Regions from separate parts of the Eisenbergiella massiliensis genome, predicted to be linked through region 1. Evidence: predicted binding sites of a transcription regulator. Region 1 holds the regulator's gene; each other region holds the start of a gene.
The links. The regulator Rex, encoded in region 1, represses fermentation and respiration genes when NADH is low (regulators of the CRP and FNR family bind a similar motif). The targets are predictions, from matches to a motif close to ATTGTTAANTANTTAACAAT.
Positions count from the first base shown of each region.

Region 2: the regulator Rex is predicted to act here: its motif matches at 4,674-4,693, upstream of DXC51_RS15530 (acetyl-CoA C-acetyltransferase).
Region 3: the regulator Rex is predicted to act here: its motif matches at 5,864-5,883, upstream of DXC51_RS03580 (iron-sulfur cluster assembly scaffold protein).

Region 1 covers NZ_QVLV01000013.1:89,292-96,442, reverse strand. Annotated here, with positions in the region: gene DXC51_RS18140 (MerR family transcriptional regulator) at 1-406, shown strand, start outside; gene tsaA (tRNA (N6-threonylcarbamoyladenosine(37)-N6)-methyltransferase TrmO) at 524-1,000, shown strand; gene DXC51_RS18130 (glycosyl hydrolase family 18 protein) at 1,385-2,536, shown strand; gene abc-f (ribosomal protection-like ABC-F family protein) at 2,533-4,473, opposite strand; gene DXC51_RS18120 (redox-sensing transcriptional repressor Rex) at 4,847-5,515, shown strand; gene DXC51_RS18115 (NAD(P)H-hydrate dehydratase) at 5,652-7,151, shown strand, end outside.
Region 2 covers NZ_QVLV01000010.1:90,932-98,082, reverse strand. Annotated here, with positions in the region: gene DXC51_RS15550 (GntR family transcriptional regulator) at 315-1,421, shown strand; gene DXC51_RS15545 (prepilin-type N-terminal cleavage/methylation domain-containing protein) at 1,516-2,418, opposite strand; gene DXC51_RS15540 (DegV family protein) at 2,760-3,602, shown strand; gene DXC51_RS15535 (hypothetical protein) at 3,840-4,439, opposite strand; gene DXC51_RS15530 (acetyl-CoA C-acetyltransferase) at 4,746-5,927, shown strand; gene DXC51_RS15525 (enoyl-CoA hydratase-related protein) at 6,046-6,822, shown strand; gene DXC51_RS15520 (3-hydroxybutyryl-CoA dehydrogenase) at 7,017-7,151, shown strand, end outside.
Region 3 covers NZ_QVLV01000002.1:221,163-228,313, forward strand. Annotated here, with positions in the region: gene DXC51_RS03545 (tRNA dihydrouridine synthase) at 1-206, opposite strand, end outside; gene DXC51_RS03550 (GNAT family N-acetyltransferase) at 352-804, opposite strand; gene DXC51_RS03555 (hypothetical protein) at 934-1,140, opposite strand; gene DXC51_RS29425 (hypothetical protein) at 1,441-1,593, shown strand; gene DXC51_RS03560 (hypothetical protein) at 1,658-3,172, opposite strand; gene DXC51_RS03565 (RNA polymerase sigma factor) at 3,196-3,660, opposite strand; gene DXC51_RS03575 (GGGtGRT protein) at 3,969-4,979, opposite strand; gene DXC51_RS03580 (iron-sulfur cluster assembly scaffold protein) at 4,995-5,687, opposite strand; gene DXC51_RS03585 (ABC transporter ATP-binding protein) at 6,052-6,846, opposite strand; gene DXC51_RS03590 (ABC transporter permease) at 6,839-7,151, opposite strand, start outside.

The DNA.
Region 1 (7,151 bases):
CACTTATTATGCAGAGGGCGAATTATGGAGAGAGTTATCCTCTTTTGCAGCGCAAAATCGTGTAACCATATCAAGCGACACATTTTCCATTTACCACGACGCAGAGTATAAAGAGCAAGATGTTGATGTGGAGTTGTGTACGGCGGTGAAGAAAATTGGTAAGAACATTGGTGAATTTACATACCGAATTACCGAGCCAATACCAATAATGGCCTGTACAATGGTATACGGTGAATTTTCTAATATCGCAGGAGCATATTTAGCTTTTGCGGAATGGCTGCAAAAGAACAGCCAATATCGAATGAAAGGTGCAACCCGTCAAATCGTACACCGTGGGCCGTGGAATGAAAATGACCCGAAAAAGTATTTGATTGAAATTCAAATCCCGTTGGAAAGGGATAACTAAAAGTCTTGCAATTTTAGTCTTGCAATTTTGCAAGGCTTTTTCTTTTTCCATATTGACTCTCACATGATGTGAGGGGGTATACTGCACTTGAAAATAACAATCAAGGAGGAAAACAGCATGATGAATTTTGAGGTATACCCTATCGGAAGAATCCAAAACAACGAAAACGGCACGGTTATTGAAATCGCGCCAAAGTACATCCCTGCTATGAAAGCGTTGGAGGGCTTTAGCCACATCAATGTCATTTGGTGGTTTAGCGACTCTGATAACAATGACGCAAGGAACACGCTTGACGCACCGAAACCGTATAAAAATGCCCCTGATACAATGGGCATTTTCGCCACAAGGTCGCCTATCCGCCCTAATCCGATTGCCCTGACCGCAGTAGAAGTAATACACATTGATTATCAAAAGGGGCTTATCCAGATTGCGTATATTGACGCTAACGACAATACGCCCGTTTTGGATATTAAACCTTATACGCCGAGCCTTGACCGTGTAGAAACGCCGGGTGTGCCGGAGTGGTGCAGTCACTGGCCGAAAAGTTTAGAGCAATCCGCTTATTTTGCATGGGAAGATGAATTTAATTTCTGATACCCCTTAACCGCCCAACGAATAATAAAAAAACCGTTGTTGTGGCGACAGGATAGCTATGCGCCTAAACAAAATACGGTAGCCAAACGACGGTTTTGCTTTGCACCCTGTATGGCAGCTACCCGTTTCAGTGTTTGTGATACTGTCTTATGAGTAGCTGCCTCAACAGGCTGTCCTTTTTTGCGTATCATGTATTTGGGGATTTGTTTCTGCTTTGCCAGCTATATTTTAACTGTTCTTCCAGAATATTTTTCAGCGCAGTGTATTCAGAGGAATGATTACCCTTGCGTATTTTATCTGTGGAAAGCAGCCGATTTAACTGAAACATAGAAATCAAAGCCCTTTCCGGCGCATATGATACAAAAAAGGCTACAGGATACGAATATGCAGATTTATGTTGTAAAACAGGGGGATACTGTCGATACCATTGCCGGAGAATACGGTGTTTCCGTTGAGGATATCATTTACGATAATCAGATTCCCTATCCCTACCGCCTGGCAGTGGGCATGGCGCTGCTTTTGCGGATAACGGGAGAGGAGGGTGCCGGCCTGTACGATGCATATGTGAACGGCTATGCCTATCCGTTTATCAGCAACTATGTGCTCAACCAGACCCTGCCATACCTGTCCTCCTTATCCATTTTTTCTTATGGGTTTACTACGGAAGGGAACCTTATTCCCCCGGCGATTGATGAAAGCTTCATGATTCAGGCGGCGCTCCTGGAGGACGTGGCTCCCATCCTGACCCTGACGCCCTTCGGGGCGGACGGCATGTTTAATAATTACCTGATTTCCGTCCTGGTCAATAACCAGCCGGTCAGGGATACCCTGATTGCACAGCTGCTGTTTACCATGGAACAGAAAGGCTATCAGGGAGTGGATATCGATTTTGAATACATCCTTCCTGAAGACCGGGACGCTTTCACCGCCTTTGTGGCGGAAACGAGGGCGGCGGCCAATGCGGAAGGCTACACCCTTTCTGTCGCGCTCGCGCCCAAGATATCCGATACCCAGACCGGGCTTCTCTATGAAGGAAAGGACTACGAGGGACTGGGAAGAGCGGCGGACAGCGTACTCCTCATGACCTACGAATGGGGGTATACCTACGGTCCGCCGATGGCCGTTGCGCCCCTCAACAAAGTGATCGAGGTGGTGGAATACGCCATAACAAAAATCCCTCCCGAAAAAATCGATCTGGGCATACCCAATTATGGCTACGACTGGACCCTCCCCTACATAAGAGGCGAGAGCAAAGCAGATACCATCGGCAACATAGAAGCCGTCCAGATAGCCATTGAAAACAATGCTGAAATCCTTTTTGACAGCACTGCCATGTCCCCATGGTTCCGCTATACAAGGGACGGGGTGGAACACGAGGTCTGGTTTGAGGATGTCCGCAGCCTGCGCGAAAAATTCCGCCTGGTAAAAAGCTATGGCCTGAGAGGCATGGGCTACTGGCAGATCATGCAGCTTTTCCGGGCCAACTGGCTTCTTCTCGCAGATACCTTTTCCATACAAAAAAGGCCTGCCGGTTAATCCGACAGGCTTTCCCATTCCTCCATTTTAAGCAGAAGCTCTTCCTCAACCTGCTCCTTTTCCCTGGCTAGCGCCTGCAGCCTGGCAACATCCGTGCATACCTCGGGCCGCAGCATTTCCGCATCGATTTCCTGGCTGCGGGTTTCCAGACGTTCGATTTGCTCCTCACACCTTTTCAGGGCGTTTTCCTTCTTCCGCAAAGCGGCCTGCGCTTCCTTCTGCGACTGCCAGTCCTGCTTCAGGCTGGAAGAAGCGGCAGAGGAGGCTTCGGATTTTATCCCGCCGGCAGCAGGAGGGAAGGCTCCGCCGGTCCCTGAAGAAAGCACTGTATTTTCCGCCTTCTTCTCCAGATAGTAATCATAATTCCCAAGATACCCGGTAAACCCGCCGTTGCAGAGCTCCAGAATCCGGGAAGCCGTGCGGTTGATAAAATAACGGTCATGGGACACATAAAGCACCGTGCCGCTGTAGCTGTTGATGGCGTCCTCCAGGATTTCCTTACTCATGATATCCAGATGGTTCGTAGGCTCATCCAGAATCAGGAAATTTGCTTCAGACAGCATCAGCTTGGCCAGAGACACACGTCCCCGTTCCCCGCCGGAAAGCATCTTAATCTGCTTGAACACATCGTCCCCGGTAAAAAGAAACGCTGCCAGAACATTCCTGATTTCCGTATTTGTGAGCGCGGGATACTCATCCGAGATTTCCTCAAACAACGTTTTGTCAGGATGCAGTACATGATGCTCCTGATCATAATATCCGATATGTACCTTTGTCCCCAGCCGGATATTCCCGGCATCCTGTTCCACAAGCCCGTTGATGATTTTTAAAATCGTGGTTTTCCCCGTCCCGTTGTCACCGATAACCGCCACATGCTCCCCGCGCTTTATGGAAAAAGACAGCCCTTCAAACAGCCGTTCCGGCCCGAACGCCTTTGCCAGATTTTCAACATCCAGCACATCGTTCCCGCTCATGATCCTGGGATGCAGCTCCATCCGCATATCCGCCCGCGTTTCCACCGGCTTGTCCAGCACCTCAATCTTCTGAAGCATCTTTTCCCGGCTTTCCGCCCTCCGGATGGATTTTTCACGGTTAAAGGAACGCAGCTTCTCGATTACCGCCTCCTGATGCCTGATTTCCTGCTGCTGATTCATGTAAGCATTCCACCGCGCCGCCCGGACCTGCTCCTTTTTCACTGCATAATCCGAATAATTCCCTGAAAAAACGGAAACCTCCGTACCGTCAAGCTCAATAATTTTCGTTGCGATCTTATCCAGGAAATACCGGTCATGGGACACGATCAAAACGGCCCCCTTATAATTCAGGAGATAGTTTTCCAGCCAGGCGATGGAAGACATGTCCAGATGGTTCGTAGGCTCATCCAGAATGATCAAATCCGGCTTGTCAAGCAGAAGCTTACCCAAAGCCACCCTTGTTTTCTGACCGCCCGACAACGTACAGGCCTTCTTGGAAAACTCCTCCTCCGTAAACCCGAGCCCCTTCAAAACTCCCACGATCTCGCTCCGGTAGCTGTACCCGTCCGCCAGCTCAAACTGATGCGTATAAAGCGCATACTGCTCCATCAAAGCAGCCAGCGCCTCCCCTTCCACATGCTTCATTTCCAGCTCACACTGCCGGATCCGCTCCTCCAGCGCGATCACATCCCGCTTCACCTCAAGAAGCTCATCATAGATCGTATGCTCACTGTCCACCTCAGCGTTCTGCGGAAGATACCCGAAGCTCTTATCCTTCCCGAAGACCACCTGCCCGCTGTCAGCCTCCAGCTCCCCCACAATAATCCGCAGCAAAGTAGTCTTCCCGGCCCCGTTAATCCCCACCACAGCCGCCTTCTCATAATCCTCTATATGAAAAGAACAATTCCTGAACACCTGCTTCTCATGAAAAGCCTTATTCACATTCTGACAAGATAAAACCATCCCAACTCACCTCTATAATTATTTTCTTTTTTGCCCTTAAATCCCTTTTCCCTTCCGCCCTGCTTAGCGTACCCCGCCTGACGTCCTGCGCCGTTCTCAGGCCCACCCACCCCACAAGTTTACCGTTGAAGGGACGGGCTGTCAATTCAAACCTATTTAATTCATTGACATTTTTTTAACATATGTCTATAATAATTAAGTAATGGGTTCAGCCGCAGGACAGGTCTGCGCATTTACTGCACAGACCATACAAAATGCGGCGCCTGGAAGCGGAAATCCGTCGCCAAAAGCAGGCCGGGATGGATTTTTGCCTGTAACTGCGGATACAAAGCAGTTACAATGGGCTTGGAAAAAAGAATGGAGGCGTAACAAATTGGATAAAGAAATTTCACAGGCAGTAATCGCGCGTCTTCCCAGATATTTCCGGTACCTTGGTGAACTGAAGGACAGTGGCGTGGAACGCATTTCCTCTCAGGAGCTGAGCAGGCTGATGCATGTTACCGCATCCCAGATCCGGCAGGATTTCAATAATTTCGGAGGCTTCGGACAACAGGGGTATGGCTATAACGTGGAGTATCTGTATACCGAGATCGGCAAGATACTCGGATTGGATAAAAAGCATCATCTGATAATCATTGGTGCGGGCAATCTTGGCCAGGCGCTGGCTAATTATATGAATTTTGAGCGCCGCGGCTTCATTTTTACAGGCGTATTTGATATCAATGAAAAGCTGCACGGAAAGATGATCCGCGGGATGAAGGTCCGCCCCATGGAAGAAATGCAGGAATTTGTCAGGGAAAACAATATTGATATCGCGGTGCTTACCATACCGAAGGAAGGCGCGGCCGCCGCAGCTGAAAAGCTGGTGGGAATGGGAATCAAGGCCATATGGAATTTCGCCCATGTGGATTTGGATGTGCCTGACAGCGTACAGGTGGAAAACGTACACCTGTCAGACAGCCTCATCAAGCTGTCCTATATGATAAATCAATATGAAAACGAGTTGGAAGAGAAAGAAAAGAACGCTTCCGGTGAGGCGTAAAGACAGGCTTGTATAAAGGGTGCCGTGTTCCCGGACGGGAATGCGGCAGTCTGGTAAATGCGTCAGGGCAGCAGGCTCAGGACGCATTTTTGCATGATTTGGGAATTCGGAAGCTGCGGTTTGCGGGGAGATAAAAATGGAATATCTGGTTACCTCGGCGGAAATGAAACGCTGTGATGGAAATACAATAGAACATTTCGGCATGCCTTCCATGGTGCTGATGGAAAGGGCGGCGCTGGCCTGTGCGGAAGAACTGATTGCACGGGATAAGAAGCTGAAGGAAGCGATGCGCCCCTTTGGGCCAGTGCCTCCTGCCAACAGAACGCTGGTAGCCGCAGGCACCGGCAATAACGGCGGCGACGGGCTGGCCATAGGCAGGCTGCTGAGCCAGGCGGGCTTTCCGGTGGATTTTGTACTGCTGGGCAAGGAAGAAAAGTGTTCCGCGGAAACGGCGGCCCAGCTTAAAATTCTTGAAAACTATGGATACCGGGTCATGCGCAAACTTCCGGAACGGGAATATGATATTATCATAGACTCGATTTTTGGCATTGGACTGACAAGGCCTGTGGAAGGCAGCTTCGCGGAGGCGGTGGAATATATCAACGCACAGGACGCCTATGTCCTTTCCGTAGATATCCCTTCCGGCATCCATGGGGATACCGGGGAGGTGATGGGCTGCGCCGTACAGGCGGATGTAACGGTAACCTTTGAATTCCGCAAGCTGGGACTTGTTTTATATCCGGGCGCCCGGTATGCGGGAAAGGTGATCTGCGCCGATATCGGAATTACACAGGAAGGCTTTCTGGGAGAGTATCCCCGGATTTTTACCTGGAACAAAGAAGACAGGGGATTCCTGCCGGTAAGGCTCCAGGAAGGAAATAAGGGCACCTTCGGTAAGGTGCTCCTGATCGCGGGAAGCCGGGGAATGGCGGGCGCCTGCGAGCTGTCTGCAGCGGCCGTGTTAAAAAGCGGCGCAGGCATGGTGCGGGCGGTGACGCCGGAAAGCAACCGTGTTATTATGCAGACCGCACTGCCGGAAGCCATGCTCACCACCTATGAGGAATGGACGCCGCAGGCGGAAGAAAAGCTGAGAGAGGCCTGTGCCTGGGCGAATGTAATCGCTATCGGCCCGGGGTTTGGAAAAAGCCCGGAAGCACTGCGGATACTGGAGGCGGTGCTAAAGCAGACGATGCAGCCTCTGATAATAGACGCGGACGCGCTGAATCTGCTGGCGGAACACAGAGAGCTTCTGGATGAGCTGATACAAAGGCAGCAGGAGCCGGAAACAAGGCGTGAACTGATCCTTACGCCGCATCCGGGAGAATTCGGCAGGCTTGCGGAAAAGAAAACGGATGAAATCCAAAAAGAAGCGGCTGCGCTGACCCTGGAATGGGCAGCCAGGCTGCAGGCCGCATTTGTCTGTAAGGGCGCACGCACGCTGGTGGGAAGCCCGGAGGGAAGGCTGTATATGAATCTTACCGGCAACAGCGGTATGGCCACGGCGGGCAGCGGCGACGTGCTCACCGGCATTCTGGCCGGACTTTCCGCCCAGGGAATGCATGCCTTTGATGCCGCCTGTGCGGGAGTGTATCTGCATGGTATGGCAGGAGACCGGGCCGCGCATAAAAAAAGCGAA
Region 2 (7,151 bases), on a different contig from region 1:
TAAAGGGTGGTTGTCTTGCCGCCATTTTCGACAGAAATGGTGTAAGACCTGCTTTAAAGGTAGCATAGGGGTATTTGTTTGTAAATCGGACTGATTTTTTTCTCTGATTCTGCTAAAAAGCGGAAGGGATTACTGGGGAATGTGACATGAAAAAGAGGAGTAAAGTATATTTTTCTTGTTGTATATATGGCTGTATTTGTAATAAAATATATTTTATTGAGGATGAATGAAATGGAAGATTGATGGAGCATTAAGGTATGCGTGTTTGCATATTAGGCATTCAGGTTTAGCGGTGAAGGGATGTTATAAAGAAAATGGGAAAAGTATTTTTATATCAGAAGGTATATGAGGAGTTGCTGGAGCGTATCCAGAACGGAACCTATCCGCCTGGTGAAAAACTGCCTGCCGACGATGAACTGTGCAGAGAGTTTTCGGTCAGTGCAATAACAGTGAAGAAAGCGCTGGAAATGCTGGCGGAAAGCGGATGTGTGAAAAGAGTGCCGGGGAATGGCAGCTTTGTGAGAAAACAGGAGAAGGCGGGAGGGGAAAAGGGCGGTAAGGATCATTTGCTGGGATTGGTACTGGAGCATGTATCAACACCCTTCGGGCTGGAAATGATGTACCGCATGGATTGTCTCGCCAAAAAGACAGGATACAGCCTGATTGTCAGATTTTCCTATGGAGACAGGGAGAGGGAAACGGAGGAGATCCATTTTCTTATGTCGCTTCATGTGGACGGCATGATAATCATGCCCTGTCATGGAAAGAACTACAGTCCTGCTATCCTGCAGCTGTATCTGGATGATTTTCCTGTGGTTCTTATTGATAAGAAGATGAAGGGCATCCCGGTACCTTCGGTAAGAACTGACAATAAGGCGGCGACAGCTGCTTTGGTCAGGGCTTTGGCTGAGGACGGCTGCCGCCGGATAGCTCTGTTTACTACGGAGGATACCGAAGCGATTTCAGTTCAGGAACGGCGGAATGGGTTTATTAATGAGATGGAACGTCTCGGCCTGACTGAAGCCGGAATCTGTGTGCTGCCGTCAGGCGGAGGGAAGGAGTCTCTCTTGGATAACCACCCCTGTCCGGAAGCAATTCAGGCGGCAGTATGGTTCCTGGAAAAGGGGAGAACGGAAATGGATGCCATAATTGCGGAGGAGTATGGCATTGTGCCTGCCATTACTGCCGCGGCGGGGAAAGTAGGGATCTCTCTGGATAAGGAAATCCGCCTGGCTTGTGTGGATGAAGATTATCTGGCGCCCTATGGGCCGGCCTTCCTGCATGTGAAGCAGGATGAGGCGGCGATTGCGGAGAAGGCGGTGGAGGTGCTGTTGGGGAGGATTGCTGGGGGACGAGATGATAATGAAGTTCTTATTCATGGAATATATAATCATATAAAGTCCAAGATGGATAAAAATTAACTGGATAATAAAGAAGATAGTTAAAAGTCATTCTGTCCCCAGCTTAAAATAAAGTTTATATTATTTTCAACGGATAGAAAAAAGTAATATAATTTTAATCAACTACCTTAACCCATGTTTGTTTAGCATCATTGTTAATTTCTTTACTTGAACTGGTGATTTCGGTATTTATAATTTTTTCAAATTGTTTTCTTTTCTCATCAGTATTTATGTTATCAAAAATTGAATTTGTCCCAATAGTATTGTTATTCCAGGCTTTATAATAGTAGTAACTTCCATTATAAAACATCAAAGGGGTGTTCATTTGTGCATTAGCTGCTGTACATGCAACAAAAAATGTATGCTTTTGTCCTGCAGAGTCAGTATAAAAACAAGGTTTCCATTTATATTTTTCTGGATTTGCTATATGGCCATCTAATATGTTTTTTTCATAACTATTAAGTTCTGAATAGGATGAATTAAAAAAGCTATCTTTTAATGCATCATGCGGATTGCTGAAAGGTTTCCCCTGGCCATACAGAGAGTTATCAGCTAAAATTTTTTGATATTCATTTATAGCATAATCCGTACGAGAGTCCATTGTAGTAGTGTTTTTACTGCCATCCATAATCTTAAAAACGGAAGAGTTATTTATATCATATACCACAGTAATATTGGAGGAAGTAGTATAAGACAGGTATGATACTTGTGCAGAGTTTATTGTGAACTTAATATCATTAATAAGACCTTTAACATCTGCATTAGTTAGTATTATATTTTTATTTTCATTAGTGCAAAATGTATCTGAGATAAACAGTTTTTTTGCGTATAACTCATATGATAAAGTCTGCGCCGCCGTAACCACCGTCCGACACTCCACAATCGCCTGCTGCTCTTTAGCCTTCTGTATGTACCTAAACATCCCTGGCACCAATATAGCCAGAAGAATCCCTATTATAACTATTACAACTATCATCTCAACAAGCGTAAACCCTTTATTTCTGTAATCCTTCTTCATAATAGGACTCCTTATTGATCAATATAATATAAGATCTTCCATATATTATGTTATTCTACAATATTCCACCCACAATAGCAATCAGCATAAATAAACAAGAATAAATCAAAAAAACAAGAGTAAACTGAAAAAAATTATTGACATCCTAATTAAATTTTGCTATGCTTTCAAATGTTTTGAAAATCAAAATATTTGAACTTAATTCTAAAATATACCATACTTTATATAACCCGATGACCTACACACAATTAAAACAGTAACATTAAATCAATAAAGCTGAAGATTTCCACCATTCGGCCCGTTTTTGATAATAGCGTATTTACGCGCAGACAGGAGTAAAAATGAGTATCCGTTTTATCTGTGATTCAACCTGCGACTATACAACAGAACAGGCAGCCAGGCTGGGCATCACCCTGGTTCCCCTTAAAGTACTTTTCGGAGAAAAAGAATATTTTGACGGTGTTGACATGAAACCGGAGGAATTTTATGATAAGCTTGCTTCAGCGGAGGAACTGCCCACGACAAGCCAGCCCTCTCCGGAAGCATTTTTGCAGTATTTCAGGGAGGCTAAAGAAGCGGGAGACGATGTGATATGCATCCTTCTTGCGAGCAAGCTTAGCGGTACCTGCCAGAGCGCGCTTATTGCCAGGGATATTGTGGAATATGACAGGATTTACATAATCGACAGCATGCAGGCAACGCTGGGGACACAGCTTTTGCTGGATCGCGCATTTGCCCTCAGAGAGGAAGGAAAGACAGCGGAGCAGATTGTTGAAATTCTTGAAAAAGAAAAAGAGAAGATCTGCATTTATCTGATTGTAGACACACTTCTTTATCTCCAGAAGGGAGGACGCCTGTCCACTACGGGCATGGTAGTGGGAAGCGCGCTTAACCTTAAGCCCATTCTGTCCGTGAGATACGGGGAAGTGCGTGTGGCCGGGCTTGCCAGGGGCCAGAAGAGCGCCTGGGACAAGGTGCTTAAAACAATTGAGAAAGACGGCGGGATGGACAAGACAAGAGGCTACAATCTTGGCTTTACAGGAAAAAAGGAATGTGTCAGCGGATTTGAGGCATTTATTAAGGAACATTTTGATGCGGAATACAAAAAGACAGTTCCGGTTGGTTCTGTAATCGGGGTGCATGTAGGTCCTGGAGCGAATGCGGTTGCCGTTTTCCTGAACTGATGCTGTCCGCAGAATGCCGGAGTGCATGAAAGGATGCAATATGGGAGATTTTACTTCAGCCGCCCTGCCATGGGTGGTGATAGGACTGGATATCGCAGATAAAAAGTAAATCTCTGTTGAAACCGTATATATTGCGAATGATGATAAAAAGGAGCCATGGCAGGAAAATTCCGCTGGAACGGAATTTTTGCTGAGGCTCCCTTTTTATATACTTCCGGCAGGCAGTTTAAATAAATGCTATATTACCTGAATCCGGAATGCCGTGGCGATTGGCGGTATGCTTGCCGTCTGAAAATTAGAGTGTGATATCTGCACCAGCTGTCCGGGGCGGAGAGCGCGCAGAGGGATTGGGAAACCGTTCCTGTTCAGAATAATTGTGGAATTTGTTATGACAAATACCATCTGTCTGTTTATATTGTTTTGCGAAACGGTGATCAACCGGTTATTATTTGCATCAATCCAGAGGATTCGTGCTGTTGTTACACTTGGCGGCGCAACGGGAGGCCGCGACGGGCGTTTTACAGTAATTGAAAATGCATTGCTCTGAGGCGGGATGCTTCTTGTCATACGGGGCGAAAAGGTGACATCGACCCGCATTCCCTCGCGCAGATCACAGAGACATATCGGCAGTCGGAAGGAATTCAGGATAACGGTATTGTTATTTACGTTAAGCTGCAGCTGGTCTGTCGTGGTAATTCCGCTCTGCCATGGGACGGAATAGGAGATAAGGATATATCCGGTGTTGTTATTTGAGAAAAAAACCTCATCAATAACAGCGTTGTCAATCCGGAGAACATTACCCAGGGATACGATGGAACCTAAATTATCAGTGGCCATATCTAACCTCTTGAGAGACAAAATAGTCTTTTTTATCATTATATGACTGAAAAACCGAGAGGTGCGTCCGTGCAGCGACATATCCGAAGCGTTACAAAACTTAATGTTTATTAAAAATTTATTTATTTTTACACTATTTTAATTAGGTTTCTTATGCCGGAAAGTTTCCTGTTATTGAGCATCGAAAAATCCTTGCTATTAAATATTCTCTATGCTATAATAAAGGCTGTGGGTAATGACAAAAAATTAACAATACCGTCAAAACCCAGTAAATTCGCAGTTTTTAATGAATATGGAGGAGAAAACATGGCAAAGAAAATCGTTTTGGCAGGTGCATGCCGTACAGCCATCGGTACAATGGGCGGGGCCTTAAGCACAACTCCGGCAGCGGAGCTGGGTGCTATCGTTATCAAGGAAGCTTTAAACAGAGCGGGAGTTGCTCCCGAAGCAGTTGATCAGGTATATATGGGATGTGTTATCCAGGCTGGCCTGGGACAGAACGTGGCACGTCAGGCATCTATCAAAGCTGGTTTGCCTATCGAAGTTCCGGCTGTTACCATGAACGTTGTATGCGGTTCCGGTCTGAACTGTGTGAACCAGGCTGCACAGATGATTCTTGCAGGAGATGCGGATATCGTTGTTGCAGGCGGTATGGAAAACATGTCCATGGCTCCTTATGCAATCCCTCAGGGACGTTACGGATATAGAATGGGCAACGCAACTATGGTTGATACTATGGTGAACGATGCTCTTACAGATGCATTCAATCAGTATCATATGGGCATCACTGCAGAAAATATCGCAGAGCAGTGGGGGCTGACCAGACAGCAGCTGGACGAGTTCGCTGCATGGAGCCAGCAGAAGACTGTTGCAGCTCAGGAAGCAGGAAAGTTTGATGATGAAATCGTTCCTGTAGAAGTTAAGAAGAAAAAAGAAACCATTATTTTCAATAAGGATGAAGGCCCTCGTCCGGGAACCACCGCAGAAGGCATTGCAAAGCTTCGTCCTGCATTCAAGAAAGACGGCGTCGTAACCGCTGCGAACTCTTCAGGAATCAATGACGGCGCGGCAGCAGTTGTGGTTATGAGCGAAGAAAAGGCAAAAGAGCTGGGCGTAACCCCTATGGCAACATGGGTAGCGGGAGCACTGGCAGGCGTGGATCCCACCATCATGGGAATCGGACCTGTTGCAGCAACCAGAAAGGTTATGGCTAAGACCGGAATGAACATCGATGATTTCGATCTGATTGAAGCCAATGAAGCTTTTGCCGCACAGTCTCTTGCTGTTGCACATGATCTTGGCATTAACAATGACAAGCTGAATGTAAACGGCGGTGCTATTGCGCTGGGACATCCCGTAGGAGCTTCCGGATGCCGTATTCTGGTTACTCTGCTTCACGAAATGGTTAAATCTGATGCTAAGAAGGGTCTTGCAACTCTGTGCATCGGCGGCGGCATGGGCTGCGCAACCATCGTAGAAAGAGACTGATATAGGCTTCTAAACTGAATGATTAGCGGACTTTGCGGTCTGCTAATCATTCGTTATGCACAGGGGTAGCTGAAAAATTCCCGTCATAAAAGACGGTGATATAGAAAGGATGAGTACTATGGAATACATTGTATATGAACAGAAGGGTTCCTACGCAGTTATCACCATCAGCCGTGAAAAAGCGCTGAACGCTCTGAATTCCCAGGTTCTTGATGAACTGAATGAAACTTTGGATGCTGTGAATCTGGAAGAGGTAAGATGTCTGATTCTGACAGGCGCAGGGGCAAAATCCTTCGTTGCAGGCGCGGATATCGGAGAAATGAGCACTCTGACCAAGGCGGAGGGCGAGGCCTTTGGTAAGAAGGGAAATGATGTTTTCCGTAAGCTGGAGACATTCCCGATTCCTGTTATTGCAGCTGTTAACGGCTTTGCACTGGGCGGCGGCTGTGAGATTTCCATGAGCTGTGATATCAGAATCTGTTCTGATAATGCAGTATTCGGACAGCCTGAGGTTGGCCTGGGAATCACACCTGGTTTCGGCGGCACACAGAGACTGGCACGTCTGGTTGGACCTGGAATGGCAAAGCAGATGATTTATACGGCAAGGAATATTAAGGCTGACGAGGCTCTGAGAATTGGTCTGGTGAATGCGGTTTATACGCAGGACGAGCTTATGGCTGCTGCTGAGAAGATGGCGGCGGGAATTGCCAAGAATGCGCCGATCGCTGTGAGAAACTGCAAGAAGGCTATTAATGATGGTCTGGACGCGGATATGGATGAGGCGATTGTAATCGAAGAGAAGCTGTTTGGCGACTGCTTCGAGAGCTATGACCAGAAGGAAGGAATGGCTGCTTTCCTGGAGAAGAGGAAAGTGGAGAAGTTTTTGAATAAGTAATTTCTTAGGGACTTAAGGGATTGGTTACCGGAAATCCGCCGGGAGGCTCAAGGCCTGCGGCCTTTCGCTGTGCGGCTTCGCCGCATGTGGGCCGGATTGTAAAAACTGGTCGGTGAGCAAGCTCACCGCTCAGCTTTTACAATCCGGTCCACGCCCGGCTCAACTAAAACATATCTTGTAGGAGGTTTAATCAGATGAAGGTTGGTATTATTGGTGCAGGTACAATGGGTTCTGGTATAGCGCAGGCTTTTGCTCAGACAGAAGGGTATGAAGTTTTTCTGTGTGATATCAATGAGGAATTCGCTGCAAACGGAAAGAACAGAATCGCT
Region 3 (7,151 bases), on a different contig from region 1:
CTGTTGGTCAGAATCTGCGGAACTACATACATCCCCTGATTGTGCTCCGGCAGAATATCATTCCGTTCTTTTGAATTCAGGGTCTTGTCCTGCTTTGGCGCAATAAAGGGTGTAAAATACTTGTCCATGGGATGGAATATACTATGGTAGGCATTCCTATATATGTAGCCTGTAATTCCTTCCATGGGGGCAAAATATAATTTCATTTCTGTTTTCCTTTCTGCATTGCTGTATCCCTGTGACGTTAAACGGGCCGGAGAATTTTCCCCCGGTCCAATGTTTGATTTTGCATACAAAAAATAACTTTTTTTCTACTCTATTTTTGTTAAACAGCAGCTCATTATAATCCGGTTACCATGACTTCCTCAGTTTTAATGCTCCTGATTCCCATAGAAACGGATATACATTAATTATTTCAAAACCTACCCCTTGATAAAAGGCAACAGTTGAATAATAAACCGGTTTTGATTCCGGCAATACCGTCATGACTTCTATCTGCCGAAAACCAATACTTTCCACATAGGCAGAAAATTGACTGATTAATAATGTGCCATAGCCCTTCCCTCTAAATTCTCGTTTAGTCGCAAACAGTGTTATATGCGGACTGCCATCTAAACACGTAAAAACTAAAAATGACACGATCTCACTCTCGTTCATAAGATAAGCAACGCTTTGAAAAAGCAGATCATTTGTGGTATCCGCTGGTACATTATCCGTGAAGAAATCTTCAGTATAACTTTCAGTAATTGAGATAATCTGTCTGACTGTACCTGCGGAGGCTTCCTTTTCTATACAAAAACGCATATATTTATCCTCTTATTAACTCTGCCGCATGTTTCTTTCATTTTCCTATTATACTACGTTGTGTATGAATAAGGAAAGGAAAGAATCTTGCTTTAATTGCTCTGGCCTTGGCAGAAGAACTACTGCTGCTTATTTATCGTATAACAACAGCCATCCCGCAGATTCTCGGGCAGGCTGCCGTTCTGTGATACGCCCTGTTTTCCGGTGTACCTTCTCATATGCCGCCGTTAGCCCAAGATAGCTTTTCATAGAAATGCTATCACCGCCGCTTCTATTCACTTCGTCGCTATTTTGCAGCTTTATCCCAATATACGGGACATCCTCTATTTCCTTCATAAGCTCTACCTTCTTTCAAGGTAAAACATAGCAATGAAAAATGACTTTTAAGTGAATCCCAGCTTATATAATTGTAAGGGGCAAAAACGGATTCGCATAATTTTAATGCTTTTACACATACTGTCAAAGAGGTGAAGCTGTAGTCTGAGTCGCCTCGGAACAGCCAAAGCTGTAAAAATAAAGGTACAGATCCATAGTGTCTTTTCAAAATATATCAGAGATGGAGCAGAATACCCAGAGATTTCTGGGAGAAAGGAAAAATCCAATTACTATCTGAATAATTGGATTATACGCGAGAATATGGCATCCTATGTATCCCCGGCAGTCCGGGATAAATTTGAATCATTATCAATTAATCTGAAAAATGTGATATTGGAAAGAAACGTTCAAATCAATGACGTTTACGATTTGATTGACGTCCTGGAAAGTATCGTTAAGGAGGAGGAGCAATAGCTTCCCCTCCTTAATTTCAGGTAGAATTTTGCTTTCAGTGAAATACTGTTGCGCCTCTGGAAATTTATTCTGCTTTCATAAGATATATCTTTTCCAGACTATAGTTATCAAAATCCATAATTCCATCTTTCACGGTATAGTTATTGGAAATGAACAGGGCTCTGCTTCCTGGTGTAAAACACATGGCGGCCCCGTTGGGGAGTTCATACTGTGCACGCGTGGCAACAGCCTTCTGGTCTCCGATATTATAGGTATAAATACCATAAGGTCCCCAGATTAGCAGATCTGAGTCTCTCCCGGCTCCCATCGTATCAAAGGCTCCCACATCATCAGGAAGGACATTGCTGTATTTTTCATCAATTGTGAAGTTTTGTATATCAAAGCCAACTATAGTAGGGATCCATTCATGCCCAGCCATAAGCACTCCGTAGACCTCTCCGTTTCTGGCCCGTCCCAGCCCCCGGACATCGCCGTCGTCACAGGTAATGCTGCCTGCCAGGGTGCAGTCTTCATTCAGAACCAGTATTCTCTGACTCTTCTTGGCGCCTTTCCATTCTGCCAGATAAATTCTGCCGTCTTTATCTGCAGCAATCGCCTGATAAGGCATTTTCGTCCCACTGATTTGATTAATATCAGCCTTTTCAAGTTCCTCTCCCTCAGGCGAAAGCTTCCACAGACAGGAGCGTACATTCTCGAAGGAACCATTTTCTGACTGGGTAAGAAGAAGGCAAAGATTCCCTTTCCCGTCGCATGTCATCATGGAAATATCCATGCCGTCAGGCACCTGTACCTCCATTTTCACCGGCTTATCACTGCCAAGCTCCAGCTGATACAAGCATGCCTGACTTCCATTCGCTTTATTGCTTCTTTCTCCGATATAAAGAGTATTGCCGAAAGCTGCCGCAGCATCAATGCGCATTTCGCCGCTGTAATTTATAATCTGATCCTGAGCCGTCAGCTCTAACTGTACCGGTTCATAGATTGCATCATACGCAGAATCATCCAGTTCTCCGGCGGCAGCTTTGCTTTCGGCCTCATGTATACTAAATTCCCGTTTTTCCCGGAAATCAATAATTTGCAGGATTTCTTCATCATTCAGTTCTTTTTCCGGTAAAAAGAATGTGCCGCGCGATGCAAGGAAGGCGACTCCGTTCCCATCATATTCCGATGCAGCCTCTATTCGTTTCAATGTTCCCTCCGGAAATACGCCCTCGTTATAATATTTCCCCTTCAGCTCTTCCATTTTCTTTTTTTCCATATCGGTCAGTTCCCTGGAATAAAAATCAGCCGGTGCGGCATTCAGCGATGCCTGGAAATGACTTGATCTTTCAGCCTCATTCATAGCCTCCATCCGCTGCCTAACGTAATTAACCGCTGCTGTTACCGTAACAGACAGTGTTGCAGCCAATGCTGCCGCAAGTATTATCACCTTCTTCCATGTAAACCGCCTTTTTTTCCCTGCGGGAAGGCAGCTCAGGATATTTTCGATATGTTTGTCAAAGTTTTGAGGCAGCTTCGGAGTTCTGTCCGCTTCTTTTTGAGCCAGCTTCATTATTTTTTTATCAAAATTATCAATCATAGTCCGCTCCTTTCCATCCAGAATCATACCAGCTGTTTCTTTAATATATCCTTAGCCCTGGACATCCTGGATTTAACGGTTCCCTCCGTGATATGGAGAATTTCACTGATTTCCTTTATTTTCATTTGATCATAATAAAATAAAATGATTACGGAGCGATATTTTTCATCAAGGGTTAATATAATGTCCCACAGTTCATCGTGTTTATCATTTTGTGACATTCCATACCGACTCACATCCTCAGTCAGTTCCACCCTTTTCCTTTTCCGGAAAATATGTTTTGCTTCGTTTGCGGTAATCATCATAATCCATTGCCTGAACTTATCGATCTCCCTTAAAGAATCCAGATGCTCATAGGCTTTTATCACCGCTTCGCCTACGGCATCCTCCGCATCCATTTCATTTTGCAGTATTCCATAAGAAAGCCGGTACATGGGCAGCTTATATTCTCTGATTAAATCCGCAAATTTTTCTTTTGTTATCCGCACCTGCTTTCACCTCTCTTTTTCAGAAGCTTATGATTATAAGAGTATCCTGTATGGAGAAAGGTTCCGTTTCACTTATAAAAATTTACAGAAGCAATTGCTGTTTTATGGAAATATATGTTGGTTAATGGAAAATAAAATGATAGTACTGATTGGCACAGGTAATAACCCGATGGTTGGCATGACCGCGGATTTTGCTGTCTCTATCGAAGAAACTGTAATTATGTCCGAAGAATTTACAGATTTTTCAAAAAAAAACCGTACCAACCATAAAAGGTCGGTACGGTCAATTATATATTTATGTCATTTACTTAGAACTTGCCAGCCTGAGCAGCCTCTTCAATACTAACAGCAACAGCCACGGTCATGCCGACCATCGGATTGTTACCTGCACCAATCAGACCCATCATCTCAACGTGAGCCGGAACAGAAGAAGAACCAGCGAACTGAGCGTCAGAGTGCATACGTCCCATGGTATCTGTCATACCGTAGGAAGCAGGGCCTGCTGCCATGTTATCGGGATGAAGTGTACGGCCTGTACCACCGCCGGAAGCAACGGAGAAGTATTTCTTACCCTGCTCGATGCATTCCTTCTTGTAGGTACCTGCAACGGGATGCTGGAATCTTGTGGGGTTGGTGGAGTTACCGGTAATGGAAACGTCAACACCTTCTTTGTGCATGATAGCAACGCCTTCACAAACATCGTTTGCACCGTAGCAGTTAACTTTTGCGCGAAGTCCTTCGGAATAGGATTTGCGGTATACTTCCTTTACAGTGTTGGTGTAAGGATCATATTCTGTCTCAACGAAAGTAAATCCGTTGATTCTGGAGATAATCTGAGCTGCATCTTTTCCAAGGCCGTTCAGGATAACTCTTAAGGGTTTCTTACGAACCTTGTTTGCTTTCTCTGCGATACCGATAGCGCCTTCAGCTGCTGCGAAGGACTCATGTCCAGCCAGGAAGCAGAAGCATTCGGTTTCTTCTTCAAGAAGCATCTTTCCAAGATTACCATGGCCAAGGCCTACTTTACGGGTATCAGCAACGGAACCGGGAATACAGAAAGCCTGAAGTCCTTCGCCGATTGCTGCAGCTGCGTCAGCTGCTCTCTTGCAGCCCTTCTTAATTGCAATTGCAGCGCCTACAATGTAAGCCCAGCAAGCATTTTCAAAGCAGATAGGCTGGATTTTCTTAACCTGGTCATATACGTCAAGTCCAGCGTCTTTTGTGATTTTTTCAGCTTCTTCAAGGGAAGCGATGCCGTAGCTGTTCAGTACGGCATTGATTTTATCAATACGTCTTTCATATGATTCAAATAAAGCCATTTTCGCTACCTCCTCTTATTCTTTTCTCGGATCGATGATCTTAACAGCATCAGCAACACGACCGTACTGACCTTTTGCTTTTTCATAAGCTGTGTTCGGATCGTCGCCCTGCTTGATAAAGTCTGTCATTTTTCCAAGGCTTACGAACTGGTAGCCGATAATCTGATCTTCTTCGTCAAGAGCGATGCCTGTTACATAGCCTTCTGCCATTTCCAGATAACGAGGGCCTTTCTTCAGGGTACCATACATAGTACCAACCTGGCTTCTTAAGCCCTTTCCAAGGTCTTCCAGGCCTGCACCTACAGGAAGTCCGTCTTCGGAGAACGCGCTCTGTGTTCTGCCGTAAGCGATCTGTAAGAACAGTTCTCTCATAGCTGTGTTGATAGCATCACATACAAGGTCTGTATTTAAAGCTTCCAGAACAGTTCTGCCCGGAAGGATCTCTGCTGCCATAGCTGCGGAGTGGGTCATACCGGAGCATCCGATTGTCTCAACCAAAGCTTCCTGGATAATACCTTCCTTAACGTTCAGGGTAAGCTTGCAGGCACCCTGCTGAGGAGCACACCAGCCAACACCGTGTGTCAGACCGGAAATGTCTTTTACTTCTTTGGATTTTACCCATTTTGCTTCTTCAGGGATCGGAGCACAGCCGTGAGCAACGCCTTGTGCTACTGGACACATTTCTTCAACTTCTTTTGAATAGATCATGTGAAAACTCCTTTCGATATGTAGATTGTATTAGCAAACAGTGCGGCGTCGTATGGTAAGGCGCCTTATTGATAACAAAATACCTCTGCGGCAAAAAGGCCGCAAAAATACCTGTCCCTAATCGCTCGTATTATTTTCTCATATTTCATCTTAAAAATCCAGCCTTTTTGAAAAAATTTGTCAAAGAATTGTCGAAGTGGTAAAAATAAGCGTATCCGATGCTTATGAAGGCTTCGGATACGCTTATAAAATCCACATTTCTGTTATCAGTTCAACATCATCCGGTCATAAACGACCGAACCAACTTTTCTGTTATCAGTTCAACATCATCCGGTCGCAAACGACCGAACCAACGTTATTGTTATCAGTTCAACATCATTCGGTCGTTGGCGAATTCTCCGCCGCTGGCCTGTTCGAATTTCTTCAGGAGGTCTGATACCTGAAGCTTCTTCTTCTCTTCTCCTGACACGTCATAGATAACTCTTCCTTCATGCATCATGATAAGGCGGTTTCCGTGAGCGATGGCATCCTTCATATTATGGGTAATCATCAGGGTTGTCAGGTGATCCCTGTCAACGATTTTTTCCGTGATATCCAGAACCTTTGCCGCTGTTTTCGGATCCAGCGCCGCCGTATGCTCGTCAAGGAGCAGAAGTCTGGGCTTTTTCAGGGTTGCCATAAGCAGGGTCAGCGCCTGGCGCTGGCCTCCGGAAAGGAGGCCGACCTTGCTGGTCATGCGGAATTCCAGTCCGAGCTCCAGAATTTTCAGCTGTTCCTGGTACTCTTCTCTTTCCTTCTGCGTAATTCCCAGCCTGAGGGTGCGGTGGCCTCCGCGGCGTGCCGCCAGGGCCAGATTCTCTTCTATCTGCATATTGGCGGCAGTGCCCGTCATCGGATCCTGAAACACGCGTCCCAGATATTTAGCCCGTTTATATTCCGGCAGCTTGGTCACATCGATGCCGTCAATGCTTATCGTACCCGCATCCGCATAAAAAACACCCGCCACTGCATTGAGCATCGTTGACTTTCCTGCACCGTTCCCGCCAATGACGGTCACAAAGTCTCCCTCCTGAAGCTCAAGGGAAAGGCCGTTCAGAGCTGTTTTTTCATTAATCGTACCTGCGTTGAAGGTTTTGGTAATATCTGTTAGCTTAAGCACGGGAAGCACCTCCTTTTTTTACCGTCTTTTTGGAATATCTGTCCTTCAGGTAAGGGATTGCCAGGAACAGAGCCACAACCAGGGCTGAGAACAGCTTCAGATCGTTGGAATTCAGGCCCAGCCACAGAACCACCTGCAGAACGATATAGTAGATAATTGCTCCCAGGGCCGCCGAAAACAGCTTGAAAGCAAAGTTCCCACGGACACGGCTGAAAATTACTTCACCGATAATAACAGCCGCCAGGCCGATAACGATAGCGCCCCGTCCCATATTTACATCCGCAAAGCCCTGATACTGGGCATAA